Regions from separate parts of the Candidatus Endoriftia persephonae genome, predicted to be linked through region 1. Evidence: predicted binding sites of a transcription regulator. Region 1 holds the regulator's gene; each other region holds the start of a gene.
What was found. Region 1 encodes FliA, which starts transcription of late flagellar genes. Its sites were predicted from a motif close to GCTAAAGTTNNNNNNNNNNCNGCCGATA; they were not measured.
Positions count from the first base shown of each region.

Region 2: a site for FliA is predicted at 2,099-2,126, ahead of L0Y14_RS13000 (methyl-accepting chemotaxis protein). Genes of this name have one in related genera too.
Region 3: a site for FliA is predicted at 2,069-2,096, ahead of L0Y14_RS15620 (methyl-accepting chemotaxis protein). Genes of this name have one in related genera too.

Region 1 covers NZ_CP090569.1:2,727,138-2,731,584, forward strand. Annotated here, with positions in the region: gene L0Y14_RS12310 (chemotaxis protein CheA) at 1-206, opposite strand, end outside; gene L0Y14_RS12315 (protein phosphatase CheZ) at 287-1,018, opposite strand; gene cheY (chemotaxis response regulator CheY) at 1,104-1,478, opposite strand; gene L0Y14_RS12325 (RNA polymerase sigma factor FliA) at 1,587-2,336, opposite strand; gene L0Y14_RS12330 (MinD/ParA family protein) at 2,333-3,220, opposite strand; gene flhF (flagellar biosynthesis GTPase FlhF) at 3,207-4,447, opposite strand, start outside.
Region 2 covers NZ_CP090569.1:2,890,150-2,894,596, reverse strand. Annotated here, with positions in the region: gene L0Y14_RS13005 (cytochrome-c peroxidase) at 1-375, opposite strand, end outside; gene L0Y14_RS13000 (methyl-accepting chemotaxis protein) at 433-2,061, opposite strand; gene L0Y14_RS12995 (hypothetical protein) at 2,191-2,433, opposite strand; gene L0Y14_RS12990 (inositol monophosphatase family protein) at 2,573-3,370, opposite strand; gene trmJ (tRNA (cytosine(32)/uridine(32)-2'-O)-methyltransferase TrmJ) at 3,462-4,187, shown strand; gene metF (methylenetetrahydrofolate reductase [NAD(P)H]) at 4,220-4,447, opposite strand, start outside.
Region 3 covers NZ_CP090569.1:3,442,743-3,447,189, reverse strand. Annotated here, with positions in the region: gene argS (arginine--tRNA ligase) at 1-129, opposite strand, end outside; gene L0Y14_RS15620 (methyl-accepting chemotaxis protein) at 338-2,026, opposite strand; gene L0Y14_RS15615 (hypothetical protein) at 2,197-2,355, shown strand; gene L0Y14_RS15610 (methyl-accepting chemotaxis protein) at 2,366-3,991, opposite strand; gene L0Y14_RS15605 (primosomal protein N') at 4,109-4,447, opposite strand, start outside.

The sequences.
Region 1 (4,447 bases):
CGATGGCAGACTTCGACCAAGGCCTCGATACCGAGGAAGCCTGCACCTCCCTTGATGGTATGAAAACCACGAAATACCGCATTCAGCAGGTCATAGTCTTCCGGCCGCTGCTCCAGATCCACCAGCTGCTCGCTCAGCTGCTCCAGAATCTCTCCTGCCTCTACCAGGAAATCCTGCAGTATTTCATCATTTACATCGATCGCCATGCTTTGCTCCCGAAGCCCGCTGACACCTTCAAAAACTTTCCTAGTTCCACATGCAGGTGTGTCGGCAACTCAACGCAGAACTAAAATCCGAGGCTTGAAAGCAGGTCGTCCACCTCATCCTGACCGTTCACCACATCCCCTTGATCCACCCCAGGCACCACAGGCCCTTCAAGCTTCTCTGGCTGCTGTTCCCGTTTTACCTCCATCCGCTGGCCGGTAATCCGCACCAGCATCACCAGACGCTGCTCCAGATCCTGCACCAGATCGATCACCTTCTTGATGATCTGCCCGGTCAGATCCTGAAAGTCCTGCGCCATCAATACCTCTGAGATGTTTTCATGCAGGGCGGCGGCACTGCAGGCTGACTCTTTTAGAAAACCATCAAGCGCCAAGCTGAGTTCCTGAAATTCGTCCTTGTTCAGCTGTCGAGAACGGAATTTATCCCACTCTCCTGCAAGCTGTTTCGCCCGCCCTTCCATCTCAGCCACCAGCGGCAGGCTCTTCTCAACAGCCGTCAAAGTGCGGTCCGCCGATTGTTGCGTCATGGTAATGACATAGCTGAGACGCTCTTTGGCATCGGGGATGTCGATCTCGGTCAGCTCCGCCATACGGGCGTCCAGCAGAAAGCCGTTGATCGCTTCGTGAAGTTCGCGCGTTAGACGGCCAACCTCTTGAAATAGCTCGCTCTCTCTTCCCAGCGACAGCTCTGCGATGAGCTGCTCGGCCTCCTGATTTTTCCCTGCCTCAAGCATTTCGACCAAAGCACGTGCCGTCTCCAGACGAGCAGTACCAATATCCGGTGTTTCCTGCATCTGGTCTCTCCCGACTAGGGCCTGCTATACCGACAAAATGGACGCAAACGACACATTCGCCAACGCTAGCTGTCCCTGGAGTACATCAACCTTCGATACGTTCGAAGATTTTGTTGATCTTTTCTTCCAAAGTCGCTGCGGTAAATGGCTTAACCACATAGCCGTTGACCCCCGCCTGCGCTGCTTCGATGATCTGCTCTCGCTTCGATTCGGCAGTCACCATCAATACCGGCAAAGCGGCAAGCTTGGCATCGGCACGCACCGCTTTGAGAAGATCGATGCCGGTCATGCCTGGCATGTTCCAGTCACTAACCAGGAAATCGAAGTTCCCGTTCTGCAGCATCGGTAACGCGGTGGTCCCGTCATCGGCCTCATGGGTATTGGTAAAACCCAGATCCCGTAACAGGTTCTTGATGATGCGCCTCATGGTGGAGAAGTCGTCCACAATGAGAATCTTCATATTTTTATCCAAGGCAACCTCCCATCACTGTGTCGCCACTGTAAGACTGGAAGAAGTGCGTTGCAGCATTGACTTCCCCCCAAACCGTTCTGTTCCGACCATTGAGACTCACTCCTCTTCCACCAAAGTCAGCCACTCGCTCAGACGCGAACGCAAACGTAGCGTAGCCTGACTGTGGATCTGGCAGACCCGGGATTCACTCACACCAAGCACCTGACCTATCTCTCTCAGATTGAGTTCGTCGTCGTAATACATGGAGATCACCAGCCGTTCACGCTCCGGCAGACCGGCGATCGCCTCCGCCAGCGCATTCTTAAACGCATCTTTCTGCAGCCCTTCAAACGGCCCTTCATAGGTATTCTTGCCGGTGGCAGGGGTGATGTTGATCTCGCCGACCGCGGTCAGCTCATCCAGGCTGAAGACCCTCGAGCCGGTGGAATCCTTCAGGATCTGGTGATACTCCTTGAGTGACAGGTTGAGCGCCTCAGCCACTTCAACATCACGGGCATCCCGCCCCTCTGCATTTTCGATCTCGCGCATTGCATCAGAGACCATGCGCGCCTTGCGGTGTACCGAGCGGGGCGTCCAGTCACTGCGACGGATCTCATCGATCATCGAGCCACGAATGCGAATCCCCGCATAGGTCTCAAAACTGGCACCCTGGGTGGGGTCGTAGTTGCGACTCGCCTCCAGCAGCCCCAGCATACCCGCCTGGATCAGATCATCTGCCTGCACATTCGGCGGCAGACGGCTCATCAGATGATAGGCAATGCGCTTCACCAGCCCCGCATGCCGGGTCACCAGATCATCGTGCTCCTGATCGTTCTGAATGGCCGTGTAACTCGCCAAGCCGTTCACCTTGCACTCTCCCCGTATTGACTTGAAAACTGGATCAGACGCTCAACAAAAAACTGCAGATCACCACTAACCCCGGTGGGGAGCGGCCAAGTATCGGCCTTCTTCGCCAGATTCTTGAATGCCTGTGCAGCCTTTGAACGCGGGAAACCATCCACCACCGGCCGCTGTGCTTTGACCGCTTTGCGCAGCTGTTCGTCATAAGGAATGCTGCCCATGTAGCTAAGCATCGCATCCAGATAACGGTCGGTGACCCGACACATCTTATTGTAGAGATCACGCCCCTCCTGCACCGTTCTCACCATGTTGGCGAGCACCCGAAAACGACTGACACCGTGTTCCCGGTTGAGCAGCTTGATGATGGCGTAGGCATCGGTGATCGAGGCCGGCTCATCGCAGACCACCACCACCACCTCCTGCGCCGCACGACTAAAACTGACCACCTGGTCGGAGATCCCGGCAGCGGTATCGATCAGCAGTACATCGACATCGTTGGCCAGCTCACTGAAAGCATTGATCAGACCGACATGCTGCGCGGTACTCAGTTCGGCCATCTTTTGCACACCGGAGGCCCCTGGCACCACCTTCATGCCGTGAGGGCCGGTCACCAGGATCTCCTCCAGGCGGCGCTCGCCGCGCATCACATGGGAGAGATCGAACTCGGGATGCAAGCCGAGCATCACATCGATATTGGCCAGCCCGAGATCCGCATCCAGCAACATCACGCGCCGCCCCATCTCCGCCATCGCCACCCCCAGATTGACCGAGATATTAGTCTTGCCAACCCCACCCTTGCCGCCAGTCACGGCAATCACTCGCACCGGCTCGGGATTCACCATGCGGCGTAACCCGGCGGCTTGGTCTTCGATCTGATCAGACATGAGCATGTTCACCCGTTCCTCCAAATGCGAGAGCCAGGTAGGCCTCATCCAGCACCTCCCCTGCCTCCTGGGCGAGTTCGATGGCTTGACTGACAAGCGTGTGAGCCCTTGCCAGATGCAGATCCTCCGGCACCCGCTGCCCATCAGTGGTAAAGGCAAGCGGCAACCCGGCCTCGATCAGGGTACTGAACACCCCGCCCAGGGATGCCGCTTCATCCATCTTGGTTAACACCACCCCCACCGGATTGGCGACACGGAAGGCGTTCACCGCATGGTTCATCGCGGCACGTTGGGTGGTGGCGGAGAGGGTCAGCAGGGTCGTCACCGGATGGTTGCCGGCGGTGATCAACGACAGTCGTTCACTGAACTGCAGATCTCGCTGACTCATGCCCGCTGTATCGATTAGCACCAACCGCTTGCCTGAGAAGGTATGCAGCGCATCGCTCAATTCATCCGCGCTGGCGGCTGAACGCACCGGCACATTGAGGATCCGGCCGTAGTTATGCAGCTGCTCCTGGGCACCAATGCGATAGCTGTCACAGGTGATCAGCGCCAGACTTCTGGAACCCTGGCGCAGACAGAAATGCGCCGCCAGTTTGGCGATACTGGTGGTCTTGCCCACCCCGGTTGGCCCCACCAGGGCAATCACGCCGCCCTGCTCCAACATATCCCCATCCATCACCGGCAGTTCGCCGATGAGGTGGAACATCGCCTGCCGCCAAGCCTGCTCCGGGCTCTCCGTTGCATCGACCCGCTCGGCCAGCTTGCGGCAGAGATCGGCACTCAGCCCCAACTCCATCAGTTGCCGCATCAGCTCCTGTTTCTGCGGTGATCGCTCCCCCAAGTCACGCCAGGTCAGCTCGGAGAGCTCCAGTTCCATCATCCGACGCAGCTCGGACATCTCACGGCGCATCTCCTGCAGCAGCGGATCCTGACTCCACTCCACCCGCTTGGCCGCAGGCTGACGCTGGCGACGCAGCTGATCGAGCTTCAGTGTCTGTGCCGGCGGCTCATGCCGCTCGCCGATATAGGGTTCATTTTTAGGCACTTCCGACTGTGGCGGCCTCAGGGGGCGAACATCCGCCATCGCCGGTGGCTCAGGCTCAGGCTCGGGCGTGAATGCCGCCTCGTCGTAGTCCATCGCCGCCACCAGCTCGACACCGCCATCCACCCGCTTATTGGAGAGGATCACCGCATCTGAACCGAGCGTCTCACGCACCTTGCGCAGGGCAG
Region 2 (4,447 bases), 160 kb from region 1:
CAGAGAGTTGAATGCGGTGTTGGTGATCACCGGGGAGGCGCGGCCTAAGACCTGACTTTTGAATCCCTTGGCGGTTGGCAGCCCATCTGACCAACCGAGCATCGGACTATGACAGGTGGCGCAGGACATGTTGCCGTCGCGGCCGATGCGGGGATCAAAATAGAGCTGCTTGCCGAGTGCGATGCGCGCCGGGCTGGGTTTATTATCAGCCGGATAGGGTGGTTCGTCCGGCAGCAGCCACTCCTGCAGGCTTGGGTGGCCGGGTTGCGCAACATATTTGCTGTCGGCGCTGGCCGTGCTGATGGTGATCAGGCTGCCCAGCAACAGGCTCAGCGGCAGCAGTGTGGGTTTTACCAGTAATTGACTCAGTTTCATGTTGTTACCTTTCTTTGGTGGCGCCCTGATGAGGTGTCCGCAGGTTTAGGGGCCGTGCTACAGGGTGAATTGTCGAACGGTGGACTGCAGTTCTTCAGCGCTGTTTGTGAGACTGGAGGAGGAGGCACGTAGACTCTCTGCGTTGCTATTGGAGGATTCAGACAACTGCACGAGTTCGCCGAGAGCGGAGGTAATACCGGAGACGGCGTTCTGTTGCTCGGTCATTAGATCAACCACTTGATGCATGACCTGTTGCAGATCACGGGCCTGCTCACTGCCCTGGCTGGAACTGGCAGCAATCTCTTGTAGGTCGTTGATGTGGTTGCGTGCATCTTTCAGGGCGGTGCCAAGAGCGCTGACGGTAGAATCGACACTGGAAGAGATGGTATCCGCCATCTGCTGGATCTGTTCGGTGGCCTCCCGGGTATTGGTGGCGAGATGACGCACCTCATCGGCGACCACTGCAAAGCCTCGTCCATGATCCCCGGCTCGCGCCGCTTCGATGGCGGCGTTGAGGGCCAGCAGATTGGTCTGCTCCGAGATATTGTTGACGGTGCCAACCACTGAGGTGATCGTCTCCGCTGCCTGTGCCAGCTTGCGGGTAGTCTCCACCGTGCCTTCCATCTCCTGCTGAAAACGCTCGAAGGTTGTGACCATCTCCAGCATCTGATTGGCCGCTGCTGCAGCGGACTGGGCGGTGGATTGCGCGTTGTTGGCGGCCACGTTGAGCTGGGCGGTGGCATTGTCGGTGGCGGTTGAGACCACTGAGGTATCCGACTGGATACGCTGTACCCCCTGATGCAGTTTTTGTGAGACCGCAAAGGCATCCGATGCAGAGGTGTTGAGGTGCTCGGCCTCCTGTGACAGCCGCGAAGAGTTAGTGTGCAACCCGGAGATGATGTTGTGCAGTTTTTTTATGGTGGTCTGCAGTGCGCTGAGGGTCTGGCCGGTTTCATCCCTGCCATAGGCGTTCACCTGGATGCTGAGATCACCCGATGCCAGTGCATCGATGGCCTTGGCGGTGTGGAGCAGCGGCCGGGTGAGCAGATTGGCGGCGATAATGCTGATCAATAGGCCGATGCCAAAGGCAATCGCAAGTCCGATCCCGATACTGATCAGGATGGTGCGGCTCGCGGTGATGCTCTGTTGCATACCCTGTAGCAGAGTCTCGCGTTCTGTTGTCACCAGTTCGTCCGACAGACCGGCGATCTTCTTTATCGAGGCCTGGACCGACTGCATCTTGCCAAAGGCCTCCTGGTCCTTGTTGGCTTTACCTAACTTGATGATCTGGATTTCTACCGGGCGGATACTCTTGAGTTCTGCGGCAAGCTCGCTCACCTTTGGCTGATCAGGCAGCTTCTGCTCCAGCAGCTGGATGTTCTCATCGAGGATGGCGGCAGCGCGGATCATGCCGATGGCGTTTTTACGGATTTGCCCCGCCTCTTCGGCTGCAATCAGCTCCGCCTTGGCGCGCGCCATATCCAAGACTGCGTTACGGGCGTTGGTTGCCGCGTCAAGCCGCTCTAGTGCCAGGCTGACCGTGCTCTGGGTGGCGTGGTTTTGTCGATCAATGAGGAATCCGGCGATCAATGCGGTAACACCGAAGATAACGATGAATGACATAATCAGGCCGATGATCTTTGCCTTCCAGGGGATGTTTGAAAGCAATTTATCGAGTGAATTCATCGCAAGAAACCTCAGGGATTCTGGTCGCTAAAACAGGAATCGGCTTACTTGGTTAGAACTTTAGATTCTACTGTGGGGCCGCTGATCAACGATTCTGCGCAGGAAATGAGAGGGATAAGGGGTAGAAATTCAGACTGCGATCTTGCGGAAGCAGGCAGGATAGATGATCTCTGCGGTTGAATCGCTCGCAGTGCTGTGAGGTTCCTGGCAGGGATGCGTCACCTTTTCGATAGAGATGATCTCAACCGGAAAGGGGTTGGCGCTAAAAGCGCTCTGCAGCGAGGTATCCTGGAGGCTGTCGAGCACATCCCGCATGATCAGTTCCAGCGCCTGATCACTGAGAGGGGGATCAAACTCATTGTTTCGCGCCATGATAAAGCCCGCTGGTTACTGGTTGCTTGAGTTAACTCCGGTAACGGTATCGGGCGGGAATTCTTGAGCCGGGCAGGGTTGGCTCGGGAAGTGGGTTAACACGCTTGCCGAAGTGTGGCGGCTGCGGCGTGGTGGTAGATCAGGCGTTCAGCTTGTCATCCAGATGGGGGCGGATCTTGCGCAGCATAGCGTTATGCACCTTGATGCCGCCGGCGATCACGTTGCCGGTTTCGAGGTAGCGCTCACCGCCGCCGATGTCGGTGACCATGCCGCCGGCCTCGCGCACCAGCAGGGCGCCGGCGGCAAAATCCCATTCGGAGAGCCCCAGCTCCCAGAAGCCGTCGAGCCGGCCTGCCGCCACATAGGCAAAATCGAGCGCGGCTGAGCCGGGGCGGCGCACGCCGGCGGTCTCTTCGATCAGCTCATTGAGCATCCCCATGTACTGATCGCGGAAGCGGAAGTCCCGATAGGGCAGGCCGGTGCCGAGTAGTGCGCCCTTCAGTCCTTTGCGGTTGCTGACCCGCAGCTTGCGATCATTGAGCAGTGCGCCGGAACCGCGACTAGTGGTGAACATCTCGTCGCGGAGTGGGTCGTAGACCACGCCCAGTTCCAGCCGCCCCTTGTGCTTCATCGCGATGGAGATGGCGAACTGGGGGAAGCCGTGGAGATAGTTTGTGGTGCCATCCAGCGGGTCGATCACCCACTGGTAGTCATCGCCGGCGTGCGTGCCGCTCTCCTCGGCGAGGATCGCGTGGTTGGGATATTTTTCCCGCAGCACCTCGATGATCACCTGTTCCGCGTTGCGGTCGACCTCGGAGACAAACTCGTTGCGCCCTTTCTCGGAGATGTTCAGGACATCGGCCCGCTCGTAGTAGCGGAGCAGGACCTTGGATGCCTCACGGGCGGCGCGTACAGCTATGGTTACCATCGGATTCATGGGCGGCGAGGATACAGCAAGCGTGCTGGAGGATAAAGAGCGAGTGCCTTCAAGTTGGCGGCGATAGCCGGCTTTGGTAGGCTGCCGTGCCATGTTGAAAAATATTCGCATTGTGCTGGTCGAGACCAGCCATCCGGGCAATATCGGTGCGGTGGCCAGGGCAATGAAAAATATGTGCCTGAGCCGCCTCTGCCTGGTGGCGCCAAAACGTTATCCGAGCGAAGAGGCGGTGGCGCGTGCCTCTGGCGCTCAGGATCTGCTCGATGCGGCGGAGATCTTCGATGACCTGGATTCGGCTCTGCAGGGTTGTCGGCTGGTGATCGGCACCAGCGCCCGGGAACGCTCAGTCGCCTGGGCGGTGTTGAACCCCCGCGAGTGCGGTGGCCAGGTGATCGAAGAGGCGGCGGTGGGTGAGGTGGCGCTGGTGTTTGGTCGCGAGAACTCCGGCCTGAGCAATGAGGAGCTGGATCGCTGCAATCTGTTGGTGCATATCCCAACCAATAGCGACTACAGCTCCCTCAACCTGGGCGCCGCGGTACAGCTGCTCGCCTATGAGGTCTATCTCGCCTCGCTGGAGGAGGCGGATAAGCCGCTGCGTGCCCCCAGAGAGGTGGCCAGCGCCGAGATGCTGGAGGGCTTTTACACCCATCTCGCCCAGGCATTGGAGGATATCGGCTTCGCTGACCCGCGCCAGTCCGACAAACTGCTGCGCCGCCTGCGCGCGTTGTTCCATCGCGCCCGCCCTGACCGGGATGAGATCAATATTCTGCGTGGCATCCTCAGCGCCGCCCAGGGGCGCAAATCAATGCGCCGCTGAGGCTCCTAGGCCCAGATTCATTTAACGGCTTCTTAGAGTCCGAGCCTGTCGCAGAGCCTCAGGGTCGGTTCCGACTGGTTCATAGTATAGAAGTGGAGCCCTGGTGCGCCGCCCTCCAGCAGACGGCGGCAGAGTTCCGTGACCACCTCGAGACCGAAGGCGCGGATGCTCTCCAGGTCATCGCTAAAACCCTCTAGCCGTTTGCGAATCCAGCGCGGGATCTCGGTGCCGCAGGCATCGGAGAAACGCACCAGACTGCT
Region 3 (4,447 bases), 720 kb from region 1:
GAAGTCGCCATGGCGGGGATCGCGCGCGCGCTCGATGGTGGGGGAGGGCACTGCGTCGGCGGGGATCACGCCATGGTTGGCGAGTTGTGCCAAGGCGGTGGAGACCAACTGCTGGATCTGGTGCTTCATCTTCTTCCTGTCTGTATGAAAGGGGTCGGAGTCGACCCGGGGACGGAGCGGTGGAGGGCGGCGTTTTGTCGGTCCCTCTCGTGGAGTCGATCACGGCCCCGAACCCTTTGAGATCAAACGATCAATAATAGCAGGAATGAGGTGTGGCGGGGCGACACAAAACCGGATTCTGGTGGCCGGTAATATCGCTGGCCACCGCGTGTTTCGGTCAAAGTTTGAAATGGTTGGTCAGTTCTTTCAGCTGATTGGTCAGCTGGTGCAGTGTATTCACCTCGGCGTCGACCTGGCAGGCGTTTTTAGCCGAGGTCTGGGACAATTGGCTGATCCCGGTGAGGCTCCGGTTGACCGCGCCCACCATCTGGCCCTGCTGTTCGGAGGCGGCAGCGACCTGGGTGTTCAGGCTGGTGATGGTTTCCACCGATTCCGTGATATGGGTCAGGTGATCGGCAACTTCGCCGGCCAGGGCAAGTGTGGCGTCAGCGCTGGAACGGCTCTTGTCCATAGCCTGTACCGTGGCGCCGGTCGCCTCCTGTAGGCGGGTGGTCATCTGCTGGATCTCCTCTGTGGACTCCTGGGTGCGGCCGGCCAGGGTCCGCACCTCGTCCGCCACCACTGCAAACCCCCGGCCCTGGTCGCCGGCCCGTGCCGCTTCGATAGCAGCGTTCAGGGCCAGTAGATTGGTTTGTTCGGCAATACTGCGAATGACTGCCAGCACACTACCGATCTCTTTACTATCGGTCGTCAGTTGGTAGAGTGCTTCGGTCGCTTGCTGAATCTCTTGTGACAATTGTTGCGTTACCTGCATGTTTTTCTGCATCAGATCCTGCCCGGCTCGGGTCGCGTTAAGCGTGTCGTCCGTTGCATCGGCGGCGCTGGTAGCACTGCGGGCAATTTCCTGGGTGGCCATGGACATCTGCTCAACTGCATTGGCCACCTGGACCGTCTCCTGTTCCTGTTGTGCCAAGGTGGCGCTGCTGGTCCGGCTGACATCTGCCAACTGCTGCGCACTGCCGGTAAGCTGGTCGCCGAGAGAGGTGATGTTGCCGACGGTGTGCTGCAGCTTTTCCACAAAGAGATTGAATGCCTGCCCGATGCGAGCTGTTTCGTGTTCACCTTCGGTGTCGAGTCGTCGGCTCAGATCGCCATCACCGGCGGCGATCTCCTGCAATGCGTCGATCACGGCTTCGAGCTTGTTGCCGATGGTGGCGCGATACACCAAGTAGAGGGTACCGAGCATAACCGTGGCCAGCAGGAGCAGTGTGAGCGTCAGGTAGTTGCTAATGCGGGCACCGTTGGCGAGTTGCTCGTCGATGGGCATCTCGATCTCGAGCACGCCGCGGACATCGCCCTTGCGCCAGTCGTTTTTCGGGGTGTCCGGATGGGAGTTGTGGCAGGCAACACAGGCGTCGGCAACCATGAGATCGGCGATGCCGACCCGGACGAATGTACGGTCGCCCCGTTGTTCGGTGCGTGTGACCGGTGTGTCAGGGGTCTTGATCAAGCGCTCCCAGGCATCCCGTTGGAAACTATCCAGGGTGCGGCTCTTCCGGTTGGGAAAGGGGAAAGCCGAGTAGAGTTTGATTTGGGTGCCCTGGTCTTTCAGCAGGGCGCTGAGGTCGTGGATCATGGTGGCGGGCAGGGGAATGCTATCGGACTCGCTGTGGTGATTGATGGAGGCATTGAGTCCGCCCTTGCCCACTACCTTTCCGATTACGTTGCGGGTGTAGTAGCTGCGCAGGGTCTTGAACTGGTTGACCATGGTCTTGGCCACCGCCAGGGCTTCCATTTCGGCATTCTGTTTTACCAATATCGGGATGTACCAAGTGACCAGTGCCAGTCCAATGGCGAAGACACCTAGAATCGGAAAAAAGAGTCCCCAAAACAGGCTTTTTCTCATGGCAACGCTCCTCCCCGCCCCACAGGTTTATGCACCTCATATGGTCGGCAGCGGCAGCGTATTCTTAAACTGGTCGGGTGCGAATGGATAAAAAAGGGTGCAGTGAAGCGTCGCCAGTTTGCTGTCCAGACTTGATCAGGGGCTCCCTAAGTTACTCACACCCAGATGAGATGAAAAAAGAAAAGGTGGTCCGCACCTCGCAATGCACCGCCTATTTGCAACAGCGTAGAGTGATCGAGGTGGGCGAGATCGAGCAGATCTTCACCCAGCGCTATGATCTGCAAGAAGAGCTGCGAGGCGATGACAGGCAGATCCATAACGCCAGATGAGGCGGTGGATTCAGGTCCTGAAGTTTGTCGTCAGGGTCTCGAGCCGTTGCGCCACCCCTACCAATCCTGCGCCAGAGCGGGCGGTCTCCTGAGCAATGCGCGCGCTCTGTTCGGCCACCTGATTGATGGAGCTGATGTGTTGGTGGATCTCGTTGGTCGCAATGCTCTGCTGTTCGGCACTGGTGGCGATCTGGTTGTTCATCTCGGTTATCGAGTGGACCGAGTCGGCGATCGCTGTCAGGGATTCGCCGGTGCGGGCGGCCTGATCGACACTCTGTTCTGCTCTTTCGCGGCTCTCTTCCATGACTCGTACTGCCTCGCTGGTGCCGTTCTGCAGTTGTTCGATCATCGCCTGGATCTCGCTGGTGGACTCCTGCGTACGTCCCGCTAGGGTGCGCACCTCATCCGCCACTACCGCAAAGCCCCGTCCCTGCTCGCCTGCCCGAGCCGCTTCGATAGCGGCATTCAGGGCCAGCAGGTTGGTCTGTTCAGCGATTCCCTTGATCACGTCGAGCACAGAGCCAATATTGCCTGCATCCGTTTCCAGTCGGTGGATTACCGCAGAGGCAGATTCAACTTCGGAGGCGAGTCCACTGATGCATTGGATGGATTTCTCGACAACATTTCTGCCTTCGTCGACGGCACTGTTGGCCTGACGTGCCGCCTCGGCTGCGTTGACGGCGCTGGTCGCAACCTGCTGCACACTGACTGCCATCTGATCCATCGCCTGGGCGACCTGGGCGGTTTTCGCCTGCTGACGTTGCATGCCCTCGCCAGACTCACGGGTGGCTTGAGAGAGTTGGCTAGCAGAGTCAGAGAGTTCGCTGATGGAGCTGTGGACCTGGCTAATCAGATTTCCCATCTGCGTGCGCAACTCAGACGCGGAGGTTGCCAGATCGCCAAACTCGTCATTACGCGGCTCGATGGTGACGGGGGTGAAGTCGCCACTGGCAAAACGTTGCAGACAGATAGAGAGCTGCCGGGTTGGTCTGACGACGGTCTGCTGGATGATCAGGAGCATTGCAATCGCGACCATAGCGGTGGTGATTCCAGATAAAATCAGGCTCCAGACCATGGCCGACTCTCCATCCGCCTTGAGCGTCTGGGTCTTGTCCTGTGCATCGGCTGCGATCAGTTTGGCGGCCTCTATCAGTCGGTTGGTGGGAGGCCTGTCTATCCCCTTGACTGCCATGTCGCCCGCCTTGGGGTCGAAGCCAGTTGCCTTGAATTGTGCAAGGCCATTTCGATAGGTGGAGCGGAGGGCTTGATGGTCTTCAATAAAGGCCTGGATCAGGCGCTGGGCCTGTGGATTTTGTAACGATTTGGCGAGCTTGTGGGCGCGTTCGCTGATCTGTTTCTCCAATGCCTCAAACCGGCCCCAGTATTTACTCATGGAGTCGGACTGGTGGCCGCGCAGCAGTACGTTTTTCCACTCCTGCACCTGTTTTTTGAAATCGGACTGCAGAAGCAGTGCCTCACGTTCATTTCTGAACTGCACACTGATGGCGTGATCGTAGGCGTTGAGCACATGTGAAAGGGTAAAAAAACCGTACGTTGTCGCCACTCCGATAAGTATAGCGCCGAGGCTTAGCAACAGGATCATGCGGGTTTTCAGGCTATGGAGATTGAATGGCATCAGGAGGTCCCGTTTTCGCTGGAGATGAAGCAGAAGTTGCCAATCATTGGCGTCTGATGGGGCTTTTTCTTGAGTAGTACCCTTGAATGGTGTTTGAGATGTGCGCTTGGTGGGTGGTCAGAGCATCTCCTGCGGATCCAAATCGATCGACCAGCGTACCCGCCTGGCTTCGGGGAGATCGCGGAGCTGCTTCAGCCAGCCGCTCAGCCACCCCTGCAGCAGACGACGCTCGCCCGCCTGGATCAGCAGCTGGGCGCGAGTGCGGCCGGCGCGCCGCTCCATCGGCGCGGGTACCGGCCCCCACAGCTCGATGCCTCGGCTCTGTGCTGCCTGTCGCTCCAGTTCGGCCGCACGCTGTAGAAAAGCGAGCGGCAGCTCGGCCTGATTCGCCTCAGCGCGTAGCAGTGCCTGGTGGCTGAACGGCGGTAGCTGTGCCAGCTGGCGCTCTTGCAGCGC